Regions from separate parts of the Brenneria sp. L4-2C genome, predicted to be linked through region 1. Evidence: predicted binding sites of a transcription regulator. Region 1 holds the regulator's gene; each other region holds the start of a gene.
The links. The regulator PurR, encoded in region 1, represses purine synthesis genes. The targets are predictions, from matches to a motif close to CANGCAAACGTTTGCNTG.
Positions count from the first base shown of each region.

Region 1 (2,208 bases):
CGCGCGTCGCGTCGTCACCCCGCAAACCATTCGCTAAGCCGCAACGACGAAACGATCAGAAGGAAATCGGGCGCGTTTTCCGTTGAAAACGCGCCCGATCGGATGGCGAAAACGAACGCTTGGTTTCAATTAATTCAATACGGCGGCAAAACTGAATACGACAACCAGCAACAGCGCCCCAACGGTGGCCAGCAGCGAAATCTTCAGGTCGGCATCCATCGGTATCTCCTTTGCGTATAAGAATTATCAGAAGAAAATATTGACCCTCTTTAGCGCCTTGCATTCAACATCGGGCTAAAGCGGCATCTTGTATAACAATAGCCGCTGTTGCCGGGTTTGCCCGAAAAAACTGAGGGCGGCGTATCACTAATAATATAAATTACTGCTTTCACTTTTCTGTCAAATCGGACAAAATTCGCTGTTTGACGACACGCCGCGTATTGGTCGAGAAAGTCCGCCTTGCCCCTTCAGGTATAACATTCGGCATTCTCCTTCTAAAATTCTGTTTTTTTATCTGGAAAGAGAACGTTAAACGCAGGCAAACGATTAACAATATATATACGACTGTAATGAGTCGGTTAGGAGTCACTTTTACATGGCAACGATCAAAGATGTGGCAAAGCGCGCAGGCGTTTCGACCACAACCGTATCGCATGTGATAAATAAAACACGTTTCGTCGCCGAAGAAACCAAAGCCGCCGTCAGGGCCGCCATCAAAGAATTACACTATTCGCCCAGCGCCGTGGCCCGCAGTCTTAAAGTGAATAATACAAGGACTATCGGTCTGTTGGCGACCTCCAGCGAAGCGCCCTACTTTGCGGAAATCATTGAAGCCGTTGAAAACGGTTGCTACGCCAAAGGCTATACGATGATTTTGTGTAATTCGCATAACGACATCGATAAACAGCGCGCCTACCTTTCCATGCTGGCGCAAAAGCGCGTCGACGGATTGCTGGTGATGTGCGCGGAATATCCGCCCGAACTCCTTGCCATGCTGGAAGACTATCGCAGTATTCCGATGGTGGTGATGGATTGGGGACAGGCTCACAGCGATTTTACCGACACCATTATTGATAACGCGTTTGAAGGCGGTTATATGGCGGGCCGTTATCTTATCGAACGCGGTCACCGGGAAATCGGCGCCATTCATGGCATTCTTGAGCGCAATACCGGCAGCGGACGCTATCTTGGCTTTTTAAAAGCGCTGCACGACGCCGATATTCAGATTCACGATGAATGGATCGTACGGGGCGACTTTGAACCCGAATCCGGCTATAAGGCGATGCACCAGATTCTGGCGCAGAAACATCGTCCCACGGCGGTTTTCTGCGGCGGGGATATTATGGCCATGGGCGCTATCTGCGCGGCGGACGAACTGGGGCTACACGTTCCCCAGGATATCTCGGTCATTGGCTACGACAATGTTCGTCATGCCCGTTTTTTCACCCCGGCGCTGACCACCATCCACCAGCCGAAAGAACGGTTGGGACAATCGGCCTTATCGATGCTTTTGGACCGAATTACCAGTAAGCGCGAAGACGCCCAGGTTATTGAGGTTCATCCTTCGCTGATAGAACGTCGTTCCGTCGCCGATGGCCCATTCCGCGATTACCGGCGTTATTCCTGAGCACCCACGCATTTATCTGCCGCTATACCCTCTAGCCGCTACGCTGCTTCAGCCAATTTATGCTTGTACCCTGGCTGAAGCAGTCCTAAACTGATCAGCAATTCGACGACAACAACCATATTAATCTCTTTATTCACTATCCTTATATAGTGTGAGCGCATATTGGATGTGCGCGTTTATTTTAAGGATGAGTGCCTCTACGTATTTGCGTACCGGCTTTTTCTCTTCATTTTCCTCTTGTTATTCAGAGGGTAGACGATGGGTGATACCCACCGATGCCGATAATGGGTAAAAAATTGTCTATGCTTTCCTTGCAGTTTTCACCGTGAGCGGCAAGGTAGGGAGAAATTATGAGTTCATCGTGTATAGAGGATGTAGAAGGACTGGAGAGCCATGGCAACTCCTGGTTTCAAATTGTGCGTGAAATGCTGGACATGGCCGATATCAAAATCAACGGCTCCCGCCCTTTTGATATAAAGATTAAAAATCCCGATTTTTTCAAACGCGTGTTGCGTGAAGGCTCATTAGGATTGGGTGAAAGCTACATGGACGGATGGTGGGAATGCGAACGGCTGGATATG
Region 1 is NZ_JBEIAC010000001.1:14,998-17,205, reverse strand. It holds gene ABRZ26_RS00115 (C40 family peptidase) at 1-37, shown strand, start outside; gene cydH (cytochrome bd-I oxidase subunit CydH) at 130-219, opposite strand; gene purR (HTH-type transcriptional repressor PurR) at 596-1,627, shown strand; gene cfa (cyclopropane fatty acyl phospholipid synthase) at 1,978-2,208, shown strand, end outside.

Region 2 (2,208 bases), on a different contig from region 1:
AAAACGCAGGGTGTCCATCGCCCGGCGTAATCTTGAACTGTGTTTTCCCAATATCTCAGTTGAAGAGCGAGAGGCGATGATCGTCAATAACTTCTCTTCACTGGGGATGGCGCTGGTGGAAACGGGGATGGCCTGGTTTTGGTCGGATCGCCGCGTTCGCCACTGGTTTGATGTATCGGGACTGGATAATTTGCAGCAGGCGTGTGCCAAAGGGCAGGGCGTGATGGCGATTGGCATTCACTTTATGTCGCTGGAGCTGGGCGGCAGGGCGATGGGGCTGTGTCAGCCGATGATGGCGATGTACCGTCCCCACAACAATAAAGTGATGGAGTTGGTGCAAACCTGGGGCCGCTCGCGTTCCAACAAGGCGATGATCGAGCGTCGGGATCTGCGCGGCATGGTGCATGCGCTGAAACGCGGAGAGGTGGTATGGTTTGCTCCCGATCAGGACTATGGTCCGAAAGGCAGCATTTTCGCCCCGTTCTTTGCCGTGAAAAATGCGGCGACCACCAGCGGCACCTTTACGATTGCCCGCCTGGCGAAGCCGTCAATGATCACCATCGTCTTAATCCGTAAGCCGCGGGCTTCCGGGTATAAGCTGGTGATTCAGCCTGAATTACAGGATTACCCCTACCACGACGAGCATGAAGCCGCCTGCTATATGAATAAGGTGGTGGAAAAAGAGATCATGCGCGCACCTGAGCAATACCTTTGGCTGCATCGCCGCTTTAAAACGCGACCGAGCGGGGAAGTCTCGCTATATGCCTGATCGGAATAATGATTTTGTTGGGTAAAGTTTGAAATGCGCGTCGAACGGTCAAATTTTTCTTCTTCTATTCCCTTCCTGCCGTTTTGATTTCGTCGCTCAGTTACTCAACCATCTAAAATGGCTGCCCGCGGGCAGCCATTTTACGCTGAGCGGATAATGGCGCGCGGTAAACCTCATTTCGCCGTTGGCGATAGGTAAATAGTCTTGCTGATCAGTTGAAATGGACGCCGGGGAAGCAGGATAATCAAAGGCTTCGAATAATTCGGCAAAACTTTGCTTTTTTGCAGCGAACGGGGTAATCGTTTGCGTGCATAATCTCGGGGTTCAGGGTGTGTCGGCGGTACTGACGCATACTCAGCGCAAGACTGGGCGAACAGCCTACGATTTACCTTAATAATAATGGCATTTCAGGGGATAACAGCATGTCAAATACCACTCGTCAGGCTGATGATGCGGCACGTCCGCATGGCGCGCTTGATGCATTTTTTAAAATAACCCAGCGTGGCAGCAACGTCCGTCAGGAAGTCCTGGCCGGGCTAACCACATTTCTGGCCATGGTCTACTCGGTGATTGTCGTTCCGGGCATGTTGGGCAAGGCGGGCTTTCCGCCGGCAGCCGTCTTCGTCGCAACCTGTCTGGTCGCCGGATTGGGTTCACTGCTGATGGGGCTGTGGGCGAACCTGCCGATGGCTATCGGTTGTGCGATTTCTCTGACCGCCTTCACGGCATTTAGTCTGGTATTGGGTCAGCAGATTAGCATTCCGGTGGCGTTGGGGGCGATTTTCCTGATGGGGGTTTTGTTCACCCTCATTTCCGCCACCGGGATCCGTACCTGGATCCTGCGCAATCTCCCGCTTGGGGTGGCGCACGGCACCGGAATCGGTATCGGTTTGTTTTTACTGATTATTGCCGCCAACGGCATCGGTCTGGTGATTAAAAACCCGATTGATGGTTTGCCGGTGGCGCTGGGCGACTTTACTTCTTTCCCGGTTATCATGGCGTTGCTGGGGTTGGCGGCCACCATCGGGTTGGAAAAGCGTCGCGTTCCGGGCGGCATTTTGCTGGTGATCGTCGCCATTTCCATTCTCGGTCTGATCTTCGATCCGAATGTGAAATATCAGGGCTGGTTTGCCTGGCCGAGTCTGAGCGACGAAAACGGCACTTCTCTGATTTTCAGTCTGGATATTCTGGGCGCGTTGCAGCCGGTCGTGCTGCCCAGCGTGTTGGCGCTGGTGATGACGGCGGTATTTGATGCGACCGGCACGATCCGCGCGGTTGCCGGTCAGGCTAATCTGCTGGATAAAGACGGACAAATCGTCAATGGCGGCAAGGCCCTGACGTCCGACTCCGTCAGCAGCATTGTTTCCAGTCTGGTCGGAACATCGCCGGCGGCGGTCTATATCGAATCCGCCGCGGGTACGGCCGCCGGCGGTAAAACC
Region 2 is NZ_JBEIAC010000005.1:227,295-229,502, forward strand. It holds gene lpxP (kdo(2)-lipid IV(A) palmitoleoyltransferase) at 1-769, shown strand, start outside; gene ABRZ26_RS10575 (NCS2 family permease) at 1,192-2,208, shown strand, end outside.
Region 2: a site for PurR is predicted at 1,062-1,079, ahead of ABRZ26_RS10575 (NCS2 family permease). Genes of this name have one in related genera too.

Region 3 (2,208 bases), 540 kb from region 1:
TTTTGACCCTCTCAGTAAAACTTAACCACTGACCTTCACGGCGGACGCGGCTTTTTTCGCTAACGCCACGGCTTCGTCTGCGGTCGGCGCGCTGGCCAGCGCAACGCCCATACGGCGTTTACCGCTGATTTCGGGCTTGCCGAACAGACGGATCTGCGTATAGGGATGCAGCGCGTTCTCTAACCCCTGATAGCGAACATTCCGGCTTTCCAGTTCGGGCAGGATCACCGCAGAGGCGGCGGCGCCGTACTGACGAATGGCGCCGATCGGCAGCCCGAGGAATGCGCGCACATGCAGCGCGAATTCTGACAGATCCTGAGAGATCATCGTCACCATGCCGGTATCATGCGGGCGCGGGGAAACTTCGCTGAAAATCACTTCGTCGCCGCAGACGAACAATTCAACGCCGAATAACCCGTAGCCGCCGAGCGCCTTAACCACGTCGCCCGCTATTTTCCGCGCCCGCGTCTGCGCCAATTCGCTCATTTGCTGCGGTTGCCATGACTCGCGGTAATCGCCATCTTCCTGGCGGTGGCCGATCGGGGCGCAGAAGTGGATGCCATCCACCGCCTGGATGGTCAGCAGGGTGATTTCAAAATCGAAATTAACCAGACCTTCAACGATAACCCGTCCACCGCCGGCACGCCCGCCTTGCTGAGCATATTGCCAGGCTTTATCCAACTGCCGGGCTTCCCGGATCAGACTTTGCCCTTTGCCGGATGAACTCATCACCGGTTTCACGATGCAGGGATAACCGATTTCCGCCACGGCCTGGCGAAAGTTCGCTTCGCTATCGGCAAAGCGGTAGCGGGAGGTGGGAACGCCCAGAGTTTCGGCGGCCAGGCGGCGAATACCTTCGCGATTCATTGTCAGCAGGGTCGCCTGCGCGCAGGGTACGACGCGGTGTCCTTGCTGTTCAAGCTTTACCAACATATCGGTGGCCAGCGCCTCAATTTCAGGCACGATATAGTCAGGGCGTTCAGCTTCAACCAATGCCTTCAGCGCTTCACCGTCCAGCATGTTAATGACATGGCTTCGATGCGCGACCTGCATGGCCGGCGCATCGGCATAGCGATCGACCGCGATAACCTCCAGACCTAACCGCTGGCACTCGATCGCCACTTCTTTGCCTAACTCGCCGGAGCCCAGCAGCATCACGCGCGTGGCATCAGTACGCAGGGCGGTTCCAATCGTTAACATAGTGCTATACCTGATCTGATTGTGAAAAATGGGCGCAGTATAAACGAAAACGTTTGCGTACGCATCCGAGGCGACGGCGACGCATCACGCCGTCGCAGATACGCAACGGCAATCATTCCTCTCGGCTTGGCATCGCCGGGTAATCGTGCCACTCTTGATTTCAGAAGGTTTTATCCCTGAACCACCGGCGTTACTTAACAGCAGAAGGACCACTATGATCGCACCGCAAGCAGCAAAAAGACCGCATCCGTTGACTATCCATAACGACACACGCATTGATAACTACTACTGGCTGCGCGACGACGAAAGGACCGATCCCGATATATTGGCCTATCTTCAGCAGGAGAATGACTATAGCGGTGCGGTGATGGCGCCGCAGGAAGAACTGAAACAATCACTCTATCAGGAAATGGTCGCCCGAATACCGTCGGAGGATATGTCGGTTCCCTATGTCAGAAATGGCTACCGCTATCAGAGTCGCTATGAACCGGGGAAGGAATACCCTATTTACCGGCGTCAGCCCGAGCAGGCGACGGATGAATGGGAAACGCTGCTGGATGCAAATCAGCGGGCGGAAAATCATGAGTTCTATAGCCTGGGGCTATTGGAAGTCAGCCCTGACAATCAGATTTTAGCGTTATCGGAAGATTTTCTCTCTCGTCGGCAGTATGACATTCGCTTTCGCGATCTGAAAAGCGGCGAATGGTTGCCCGACGTTATTGAGAAAGTCTCTTCCGGGGCGGAATGGTCGGCCGATTCCCGCGTTCTCTACTACGTGCGCAAACACCCGCAAACATTGCTGCCCTACCAGGTTTATCGCCATCGGCTGGGCAGCGATCCGGCAGGCGATGAGCTGGTTTATGAAGAAAAGGATGATACCTACTATGTCGGCCTGGGCAAGACGACTTCGGAACGCTATATCACGATTTATCTCAGCAGCACCACCAGTACGGAAGTGCTGCTGATTGATGCGGCGCAGTGCGATGCGGCGCCGCAGGTATTCATCGA
Region 3 is NZ_JBEIAC010000001.1:550,099-552,306, reverse strand. It holds gene purT (formate-dependent phosphoribosylglycinamide formyltransferase) at 22-1,200, opposite strand; gene ABRZ26_RS02625 (S9 family peptidase) at 1,415-2,208, shown strand, end outside.
Region 3: a site for PurR is predicted at 1,243-1,260, ahead of purT (formate-dependent phosphoribosylglycinamide formyltransferase). Genes of this name have one in related genera too.

Region 4 (2,208 bases), on a different contig from region 1:
CTGATCCTGATTTCGCCGATGATCGGCATCACCAGTTACGCCCGCTTCGCCGGATTGGCCGGCCTGCCGGCGATATTCCCGGCGTTCGCCAAATCGGCATGGCTGGGTATTTTGCCGGAGTTTAATCCATTCAAATATAACTCGTTTCCGGTTAACGGGGCTCGCCAGTCCTGGTTATTAACCCACGAACTCCAGGGGCAGCTCACCCGTAAAGCGCAGCAACATACGCTGCAACAATTGCCGCCGGTGCTGACTTTTCAGTCGGTGATGGATTTTACGGTGAGCACGCAGGCGGTGATCTCGTCGTTTTATAATCTCTTGCCGGCGAACGGCAGCCAACTGGTGCTGTTTGACGTCAATCGCACTATCAATTTCGGACCGCTGCTGCGGGATTCGGCGGATCGCGCCGCCAGCCAACTGTTGCCGCCCGCGCCGCGCCGCTATGACACGACGGTAATCACCAATGCCGCCCCGGACAGCGCGCATGCCGTCGCCTTCGATGTACAAGCGGGAGAAGCGCAGGGCGGTTCCCGCGCGCTGGGGATTGATTACCCGCGCGATGTGTACTCGCTCTCGCACGTCGCTCTGCCTTTCCCGGATACGGACTCCCTGTATGGCCGTTTTTCGCAGAATCCCCGCGAGTTCGGCCTGCCGCTGGGGACGATCGCGGCGCGGGGCGAGCGTTCGGTGCTGGTCGTGGATCTGGACACCCTGCTGCGATTGTCCTCCAATCCGTTTTTCCCTTATCTGATGCAGCGTATTGACGGAAAGATCCCGCAATAACCAAAAACGCCGCCGGATAAGTCGATCTGTTAAGGGCGTGGAGAGCGCGCCTTCATTTCAATACCCTGTTTATGCCAGGCGGCGTTTTGGTTGAAATAATCTAATTTTGCTGCATTTTTCGCATTAGTTTAAATAATGCGTTGGGCGTTTTCTTTGCGCTGGCGATCGGCAGACAATCCATTTTTCATATCAATGATTTCATCTTTTCTCCAAATTGCATTGGTTTTATGCCAGTGAGTGATTATTTTTTGGAGGATTTATCTATTGTCGGTGGTTTCACCTTGCATGGGTCGAAGCATTTTCCATATAGATTATCTTATGCCTGTGGGGATAGTTTAACCGACGTTTCGGTGGTAAGTTCATTATCAAGATATCGTTTGCGCGGCGGTGGCGATCGCCCGAACGCAGAGCTACGAACAGAGGGAAGACATGGCTAAGCAGACTCCGTTGTATCAACAGCACCTGACGGACGGTGCCAAAATGGTTGATTTTCACGGCTGGATGATGCCGCTGCATTACGGCTCTCAGCTTGACGAGCATCACATCGTACGTCGTGATGCCGGTATGTTTGATGTATCTCATATGACCATCGTGGATTTGCACGGCGTGCGAACCCGCGAGTTTCTGCGTTATCTGCTGGCGAACGATGTCGCCAAACTCACCCAGCCCGGCAAAGCGCTTTATACCGGTATGCTGAATGCCTCCGGCGGGGTTATCGACGATCTGATCGTTTATTTCATGACGGAAGACTATTTTCGTCTGGTGGTCAATTCGGCCACCCGTGAGAAAGACTTAGCCTGGATCGTCCGGCACGCCGAGCCTTTTATGGTCGATGTCCGCGAACGCGAGGATCTGGCTCTGGTGGCCGTGCAGGGGCCGCAGGCGCAGGCAAAGGTACAGCGTCTGCTCAACGAGGCCCAGCGGGCGAAAATCGCAGGTATGAAGCCGTTTTTCGGCGTTCAGGTCGACGATTTTTTCATCGCGACAACGGGTTATACTGGTGAAGCCGGCTATGAAATCGCGCTGCCGAAGGAGCAGGTTGTCGCGTTGTGGCGACAGCTTCTGTCCGTCGGGGTTAAGCCATGCGGATTGGGCGCGCGCGACACGCTGCGGCTGGAAGCCGGCATGAACCTCTACGGACAGGATATGGACGAAGGCGTTTCGCCGCTGGCCGCCAATATGGGCTGGACCATCGCCTGGCAGCCGGAAGAACGCCAGTTTATCGGGCGTGAAGCGTTGGAGCGGCAGCGTGAAAAAGGCACTGAGCAGTTGGTCGGTTTGGTGATGACCGAAAAAGGCGTGTTGCGCAATGAGTTACCCGTACGTTTTACCGATAGCGAAGGCGTGATGCGGGAAGGCGTGATTACCAGCGGCTCTTTTTCACCCACGCTGGGGTTGAGTATTGCGCTGGCGCGCGTTCCGAGC
Region 4 is NZ_JBEIAC010000005.1:185,316-187,523, forward strand. It holds gene ABRZ26_RS10375 (alpha/beta hydrolase) at 1-783, shown strand, start outside; gene gcvT (glycine cleavage system aminomethyltransferase GcvT) at 1,213-2,208, shown strand, end outside.
Region 4: a site for PurR is predicted at 1,150-1,167, ahead of gcvT (glycine cleavage system aminomethyltransferase GcvT). Genes of this name have one in related genera too.